Regions from separate parts of the Staphylococcus sp. acrmy genome, predicted to be linked through region 1. Evidence: predicted binding sites of a transcription regulator. Region 1 holds the regulator's gene; the other holds the start of a gene.

Region 1 (4,509 bases):
CGAAAGTAACGATAATCATTGCTGCCATACTTTGCATTACTGTATTAAGTACGTTCTTCGATTGGACAAGCCCTCCGTAAAAAAGACTTAATCCTGGTGTCATAAGCCATACGAGTAAAGTACAAAGAAATAAAAAAATTGTGTCATCCATCTTCATTATTACCACTTCCTTTGAAAATATCATAATGATACATTTCGAAGTTGGCAAAAATACGTAAGATAAAATGACACAATTTGTAACTAAATATAACATAATCATATTGGGACTTGTTAATCTTTTCAATTATTAAAAATTGATTACTAGCGTCCCAACTGAATTAAATTTATCACATCATTATGCTTTTTGAACTGTAATCGTCCATGAAGCGTCGTCAAGTTGTTCATAATTTGTAACAGGATAACCTTGTTCAGCTGCCCAGTTAGGAATCGCTTCAGTGGCTTGTGTGCAGTCGAAATCAATTTTTAATTCATCGCCATTATCTAATGACTGCATTTTCTTTTGTGCTTCGATTAATGGGAATGGACATACCATACCTACTGTACCTAATTCATATAACATCTTTATTCCTCCTTAAAATTTAAGTCGTTTGAGGTTGTTGTGATACAGATTGAGTAGATTGTTTTTGTAACTTTTTCATAGGTCTTACAAAAATGAAATAACTCATAAACCAAGTACCTAAAATCATAGATACTAAACCAATCCAACCTTGCCAGCTTAACGCTGCTGTTTCAACTAGACCATTACCAATTGAACAACCGCCTGCTACTGAAGCACCGAATCCCATGCAGATGCCTCCGATAGCACTGTTACGGATTGTAATTTTGTCTGGTAAACGCCATTTAAATTCTTTAGCACCTCTAGCCGCTATATATGAACCAGCAAATATTCCTAGGATTAAAAATACACCCCAGTCTATAAATTTTAAATCTCCAGTTATTAAAAATTGAATTAAATTCGCAGATGGTGTTGTAATACCTAGACCGCCTTCACGACCTGTTGAATAGCTCATCGGCCAAGCGATTAATGCAATGATTCCCACTGCAATACCAGCTAAAAATGGATGATATCGCTTTTCAAACAAATAGTGTCTTATGCCAGTATATTTCTGTTTAAGTTTAGACACAGCTACTTTTGGTTTAGGTTTGCGCAATGTACGCACAACTAATGTAATTGTAATAATTAATAAAACTAAGACTAAAATCCACGCTGGAATACCAGTCGTTTGTGACATACTTGCATTAACATTTGTCGGTGTATTGACCTTTTCCATTAAAGGAAGTAAAATACCCGTCTTCGTAACTGCAGCGGATAAAGCATATAAAATTAAGGCTACCCAGCTACCAATAAGGCCTTCGCCAGCTCGGTACCAAGTTCCTGTTGCACATCCTCCAGCTAAAACAATACCGATACCAAAAATAAATGAACCGATAATTGTCCCGATTACTGGAAATGTTTCATGAGCTATTGTTATGACTCCGAAACTCGTTAAAGCTAATAAGCCGATACTTTGAACGGTAATGGCTACTAATAAAGCATAAAACATTTTATTATTCTTTTGCACATACATATCTCTAAAGCCACCTGTTAAGCAAAAACGTGTACGTTGCATAACAAAGCCTAGTAGTATTCCTACGATAAGACCGCTAATAATCATCCATGTCAAAAGCAATTCATCCTTTCCCGATTAATTTACTAAGATATTATAATAGAAAGTTACACTTTTGGCAATACAAGACGGTTATTTACATTAGTGAACATCATTTATTGGTTTGCAAGATCACAAATTATTAATGTCTTAGTCTTTTATTTTTATAAAATTATAGTTAGACATAAATAAAGCTCTTTAATCTATGGATGCGATTAAAGAGCCTTACTTATTTCTCTGTCATTTTTGTCGTATTTAATTTGAATAATTTTTCATAAAGAATAGTAGTGATTGAAGTTCAATACCTAAATCTATATGATGAACTTGTACGCTACTTGGCGTTTCAACTCTAGCTGGTGTAAAATTTAAGATACCTTTCACATTTGCTTCTACTAAGTTATCAACTACTTGTTGAGCTACATTTTCAGGAGTAGTGAGGATAACCACACTAATTCCTTTCGATTCGAGAACTTCTTTTAAATTATCCATATCGTGAATCGTTACATCGCCTATTTGAGTTCCAATGATGTTTGAATCAATGTCAAAGGCTTCAGTAATTGTCATTTCATCGTGTATAGAAAAGTTATACGTTAGAAGTGCACGTCCTAAGTTACCAACACCTACGATGCCAATGTAAATATTATCACTGTCACTAAGTTCTGATTTGAAGAATTCTAGTAAGCTATCAATATTATAGCCATAACCTTTTTTACCTAATTCTCCAAAATAAGAAAAGTCTCTTCTAATAGTGGCCGACTCTATATTGAGTGCTTCGCTAATCGTTTTAGAGTTCACTCGATCAATTCCTTTAGACTTCAAAGTATTAACGAATCTATAATATAACGGTAGTCGTTTCAAGGTTGCACGAGGAATCTTAGCATGATTTTGAGCCATTTTTTGTGTCCCCCTTTTGTTTGAATTTTTAATCTATGTATCCAAACTAATTAGAGTGCAATTAGTCATTACTGTGAAATCTATATTATGCCCTATAATGAATACTGGAATATTATACCTTAACACTTTTTAAAAATAAATATCTTAGTTTCATGAAAATATGTTATACGGTAAAATATAGAGTAATATACAACGGAAAATTTAAAATAAAATAATAAATATAGAAAGGTGAAACTTAATGATACTCTTGCAATTAAACGATATTTCGAAGTCGTTCGACGGTGAAGATATATTCACACGTGTTAATTTCGAAGTTAAGACCGGAGAACGAATTGGCGTCGTTGGTCGAAATGGTGCCGGCAAGTCTACATTAATGAAAATTATTGCAGGTGTTGAAGATTACGATAGTGGCCATATTTCTAAAATTAAAAATCTTAGTATCGGCTATTTAACTCAACAAATGACTTTAAATTCATCAGCTTCAGTTTTTGAAGAAATGTCGAAGCCATTTGAACATATTAAAAAGATGGAAGCTTTAATTAAAGAAGAAACGGATTGGTTAGCAATACATGCTAACGACTATGAAACCACTGAATATCAGCAACACATGGAGCGTTATGAATCTTTATCTAATCAATTTGAACAATTAGATGGCTATCAATACGAAAGTAAAATTAAATCAGTGTTACATGGACTTAATTTTACTGAAGAAGATTTTAATAAACCTATCAACGACTTTAGTGGCGGACAAAAAACACGCTTATCTCTTGCACAAATGTTACTAAGCGAACCCGATTTATTACTACTGGATGAACCGACGAACCATTTAGACTTAGAAACGACTCAATGGCTAGAAGATTATTTAAAGTATTTTAATGGCGCAATAGTTATTATTAGTCACGATCGTTATTTCCTAGATAAGATTGTTACTCAAGTATATGACGTTGCATTAGGTGATGTTAAACGCTATGTAGGTAATTATGAACAATTTATAACACAACGTGATAAATACTATGAAAGTCGTATGCAAGAATATGAGAAGCAACAAGAAGAAATTAAACGTCTTGAAACATTTGTTGAAAAAAATATTACACGTGCATCCACAAGTGGTATGGCTAAGAGTCGTCGCAAAACATTAGAAAAAATGGAACGCATTGATAAACCAATGTTAGATGCTAGAAGTGCTAATATTCAATTTGGTTTTGAACGTAATACGGGTAATGACGTCATGCATGTGCGTGACCTAGAAATTGGTTATAGCTCCCCTATTACTCAACCTATTAATTTTGAAGTTTCAAAAGGCGACCATATTGCAATTATCGGACCAAATGGCGTAGGAAAAACGACTTTGATTCAAACGATTGCGAATCGTCAACGTAAATTAGGTGGCGAAGTCACATTTGGGGCTAATTTACAAATTGGTTATTATGATCAAAAACAAGCTGAATTTAAATCAAGTAAGACCATCTTAGATTACGTATGGGATCAATATCCTAATATGAATGAGAAAGATGTGCGTGCGGTACTTGGTCGTTTCTTATTCGTACAAGACGATGTTAAAAAAATTATTAACGATTTATCCGGTGGGGAAAAAGCCCGCTTACAACTAGTCTTACTTATGCTACAAAGAGATAATGTGTTAATCCTTGATGAACCGACGAACCATTTAGATATCGATTCAAAAGAAATGTTAGAACAAGCCTTACAATATTTTGAAGGTACTATTTTATTCGTTTCCCATGACCGTTATTTTATAAATCAATTGTCTAATAAAGTCTTTAATCTCAACAGTGAGGGTGGGAAAATGTATCTAGGCGATTATCAGTATTATATTGAAAAAACAGAAGAAGCAACTGCGTTAAAAGCTTTCGAAGCGGAACGCAATCCAAGTGATACATCATCTTCTCAACCTGATAATGAAAAGTTAAACAATGCCTATGACACTCAAAAACAACAACGCAGAGAACAA
Region 2 (4,509 bases), on a different contig from region 1:
TCTCTAGTTTGGCAATTTCATCTATTTAATATCCTAATATCGCTTTAATCAAGAACCCAACTATAATTGAAACAATGATTGTAAAGAATCCTGGAATAATAAAGCTTGTTGGTCGCGTACGTCCTGTTTCGTCTAAGTTCACGGCAAATAACAATGTCGGTTGCGCCGGAATAACGAAGTTGACGTTGAGCGTTTGGACCATCGCAATAAAGTACATAGGTGGAATGCCCATGCTCATTACAATAGGCACCATGATAGATGCTGTGGCTGTTTGTGAAATGACAATCATCGCCACAATGGCTACAAGAACAATCACTAACCAAGGTACAGATTGTATTGTTTTGCCAATATCATTTTGTATAATTTTTAAATTTTGCGGTGCATTAAAGACAGTTGCGCCTAACCAACCTGGCCCTAATACGGCGAAGAGTGCACCTATAGCAGATTGTGCAATATTCGATGATAGAATATCGCTTGTATTGATTTTCAACATTAATAAATTAATAGCAGCGCTTAAATACATAAAGAACTGAACAATTTCCGTCATCGTCACTTTCACTGTAGAGCCATCGACGTTAAATGATGGCATAAGATTTGGAAATACACCAAACGTCAAAATTCCTGCTACACATAGAAGAAAGCAAAGCACGCCAAGTTTCGTTTTAGTTGAAAATGACTGCGCTACATCCACGTCAGGTGTATGCGCAATTTCGCTTGAAGTTACGCTAGATTTACGCCCTACAAACGTACAAAATAAACTTAACATTAACATCGTAATAATAGCGGTCGGTAAGACAATACTTAAATATTTTCCCATTGAAATATCATAGCCTGCCATGACAGAGATAAGGTAAGCCGTAGATGAAGCTGCCGGACTACAGAGTAATGCTAAGTTGGCCGTTAATACCGATGCAGTTAGTGGACGTTTCGGTTGAATATTTGCTTTAGCGGCCGTACGTGCAATAATCGGTTCTAATGAAAGCGCAATATTGGCCGTACCTACCCCGAATACAAATAAAAAGACGATCATTGGGGCGATAAATATAATTGATTTAGGAAATCGTTCGATAATTTTAGAAGCAAGAAAGACTAAGTAGTCTATTCCACCTGTAGCTTGTAAAGTACCGCCAGCGATACCAATAGATAAGATGATTAAAATTGCAGTGACAGGTGCAGAACCTGGAGGCAGTTGAAAGCCGAATATCATAATAAGTTGTGCCACAATGGCGAAGATACCACATCCTAGTGCGCCAGCTGTACGCAATCCTAATAATATGGCCAATATCATTATGATAATTTCTACTACAAATAGTAGCATGATAAGCGCTCCTAACTTTTCAGAAAATTATTGTGATTTTTTTAACATAGATTATTTTATCACTTCAATATGTTAAAAGTATATAATTGATTAAAATTCACAAAGTTAAATGCATATAATCTGTGAACATCTATATTTCTTCACATAATACCATCATAAATGATAACGATTATCAAATAAAGTTAATGGCATAAAAATATCCCTTGAAAGTGAGGCGTCACCTACTACTTTCAAAGGATTATAATTTATCTATTGCTTATCTTTATTATGATAGTCTTTATTTGCCTCGTCTTTGAGTTCAACTTTTCCAGACTCATCATATGTTTCTTCATCATCAGTATGACCTCTTGCCATACGTACATTTCTTTCTTCTTCTTTTTGTTTTTTCTTTTTAGAACGTTTATCGTATGCGCGCTCTTCTAATAAAGAGCCCCAAATTAGTCCACATATAATGGCAATGGTTACTACAACGATTAATCCTATGATAATCCATTTTATTACTTCAAATGTCATATTTACTCACCGTCCTTCAACATTAATCGTGAACTATAATCTTTGTTGTATAGCTTCATTATTATTGTATTTCCCGTTCTGCTTCGGCTTCAATCACATTGCGAAGAATCTTGCTATGACATTTGAAAGAAAAAAGTTAGATAGAATTGAAGAAAATGAGGCTTAAACACGTCTTCATCTCAGTTAAGCATTACCAAAATAAAAAGGCTAAAACATTTATATTACATATAAATGTCCTAGCCTCTCACAACCTGGTAATGGTTGTCTTAAATTATGAAATGTAGTTGTATGAGCTTGCTTGGCTAGCTGAGATAGTACGTGTTGATACTACGCCAGGTCCGCCGTTATAGTTCATTTCAGAAACTTCTACTGAACCGTCATTGTTAACGTTCTCTACGTATGCTACGTGACCATAAGCACCTTGAGATGTTTGCATTACGGCACCAGCTTTAGGTGAGTTGTTTACTGAGTAACCAGCTTGAGCTGCTGCGTTTGCCCAGTTGTTAGCGTTGCCCCAAGTATTACCAATGCTGCCTACTTTGCCATATACGTAATACGTACATTGACCTGCAGTGTAAAGGTTAGCACCTGAACTTGATTTACCTGCAAATGCTTTTGTAGATGATTGTGTAGTTGGCGCATGTTGAGTTGTTACTTTAACGTTACGGTCTGATGTTGAATAGCTTGCACCTAAGCCGCCACCATTGTTATTACTGTTGTTTGCAGTATATGATTGAGTATTATTATTTGAATTAGTATTTGTAGTTTCTTGCGCATTATTATAACTGTAGTTGTAGTTATAATTATTGTTTGATTGTGTATTGTTTACTGCTTGATTGCCACTATTTTGTTGTCCACCTTGTTGAGCTTGAGATGGGTTCCAGTTACCTTTCCAATCGTAATGGTAGTTACCTTGTTGGTCGATTGTATAAGTGTAGCTGTATGATTGTGAATCGTTCGGGTTGTATCCGTTGTTTTCAGCTGCCTCTGCGTCGTGATGTGCCAGTCCGAATGTTGCGATCCCTGCTGTTGCGATTGTAGCTGTTGCGATTTTTTTCATAATTAAAAATCCTCCTATAAAGTTTGAACAAAATTTTATCTCGTGGCTATCTGTAGTTTAATTTAATTTCTTAGTCTCTTTGACTTAATTTTTTCTCGCTAAATAACGACAAGACATACTTTAACAAACTAACAAGGGTTTGTGGGGCTTTTCATGTGTTTGTAAATGAATCATAATAATCGGACGTGTTTTGTAATGAACGCAACAGAATTTTACAGACACTAAAAGACTTCTATGTCAGCGTTTATATCTGTTTATTGATTTTTATCATTACAATGACTGTAATATATCTGATAATTGAAATTATGTTTTATTTCATGTGAATCGGGAAACGAAGAAGCTTAGAAAGTGGTTAATATTTCTTATAATCGTGCTTTTACATTATCCAATTACTTCTATATAAATGGAGTTTATATAAAAAGTTAGGAGCGACGACAGAAACCTAATGTCTTTTCAAAGGTTTTTGTCGTCGCTCCCTTTTTATTTCTATATATATTGTTTTTCTTTTAAATAGTTAAGAATGTGTTCAACTGATGCTTCTACGCTTTGTTGTTCTGTATTAATAGTAATTTCTGGATGATTTGGCGCTTCATAAGGTGCACTAATACCAGTAAATTCTTTAATTTCGCCTGAACGTGCTTTTTCATAAAGGCCTTTTGGGTCACGTTTCTCACACTCTTCAACACTACATTCCGTATAGACTTCGATAAATTCGCCTTCTTCCAATATGGCACGTACATCATCTCTGTCTTGTCTATAAGGCGAGATAAATGCAGTGATCTCAATTGTTCCAGCATCCACTAATAGTTTACTAATTTCGCCAATACGACGAATATTTTCCTTACGATCTTCTGGGCTAAATCCCAAATTCTTATTTAATCCATGGCGTACATTGTCGCCATCTAGACGATACGAATGTTTACCTTGTTCAAACAGAGCTTTTTCAAGAGCTACGGATACCGTCGACTTACCTGAACCAGATAAACCTGTAAACCAAATAACTACACTCTTATGACCATTCTGTTGTTGTCTATCTGCTTTCGTTACTTCAGAATCGTGCCATGTAATATGACTAGATTGACTCATCTCTTATACCCCCGACTTAATTTTGTTGTAAACCTTTGATTAACACTTCTGCTACTTCTGGTCTTGAAAATTCAGTTGGTAAAGATTCACCATTACGTAATTTTTCTCTTACTTTTGTACCACTTAAATGCACATGTTCAGATGCATCATGTGGGCAAGTTTTAGCCGTAGCCATGTTGCCACATTTTTTACAATAAAATGCATGTTCAAATTTCAAGATTTGAATATCTAATTCATCTTCAAATTGAGAAATAAGGTCTTGTGCTTCATACGTGCCATAGTAATCGCCTACGCCTGCGTGATCACGTCCGACAATAAAGTGGGTACAACCATAGTTTTTGCGGACTGTCGCATGCAGAATCGCTTCACGTGGACCGGCATAGCGCATAGCGGCAGGATAAATAACTAGGCGCGCTCTATCTTCAGGGAAATAATTATTTAGAATCGCTTGATAACTTTCCATACGTACATCGGCTGGAATATCATCAGCTTTCGTTTCACCTACTAAAGGATTAAGTAATAAGCCATCTAC

Evidence for each region. The regulator Rex, encoded in region 1, represses fermentation and respiration genes when NADH is low (regulators of the CRP and FNR family bind a similar motif). The targets are predictions, from matches to a motif close to TTGTGAAATATTTCACAA.
Region 2: a site for Rex is predicted at 1,349-1,366, ahead of FH144_RS00535 (anaerobic C4-dicarboxylate transporter family protein). Genes of this name have one in related genera too.

Annotation. Positions count from the first base shown of each region.
Region 1 covers NZ_JALCVE010000008.1:87,075-91,583, forward strand. The annotation lists gene FH144_RS09325 (ammonium transporter) at 1-157, opposite strand, end outside; gene FH144_RS09330 (sulfurtransferase TusA family protein) at 335-559, opposite strand; gene FH144_RS09335 (YeeE/YedE family protein) at 579-1,655, opposite strand; gene FH144_RS09340 (redox-sensing transcriptional repressor Rex) at 1,902-2,540, opposite strand; gene FH144_RS09345 (ABC-F family ATP-binding cassette domain-containing protein) at 2,779-4,509, shown strand, end outside.
Region 2 covers NZ_JALCVE010000001.1:115,358-119,866, forward strand. The annotation lists gene FH144_RS00535 (anaerobic C4-dicarboxylate transporter family protein) at 26-1,318, opposite strand; gene FH144_RS00540 (hypothetical protein) at 1,568-1,831, opposite strand; gene FH144_RS00545 (CHAP domain-containing protein) at 2,103-2,891, opposite strand; gene cysC (adenylyl-sulfate kinase) at 3,378-3,977, opposite strand; gene sat (sulfate adenylyltransferase) at 3,994-4,509, opposite strand, start outside.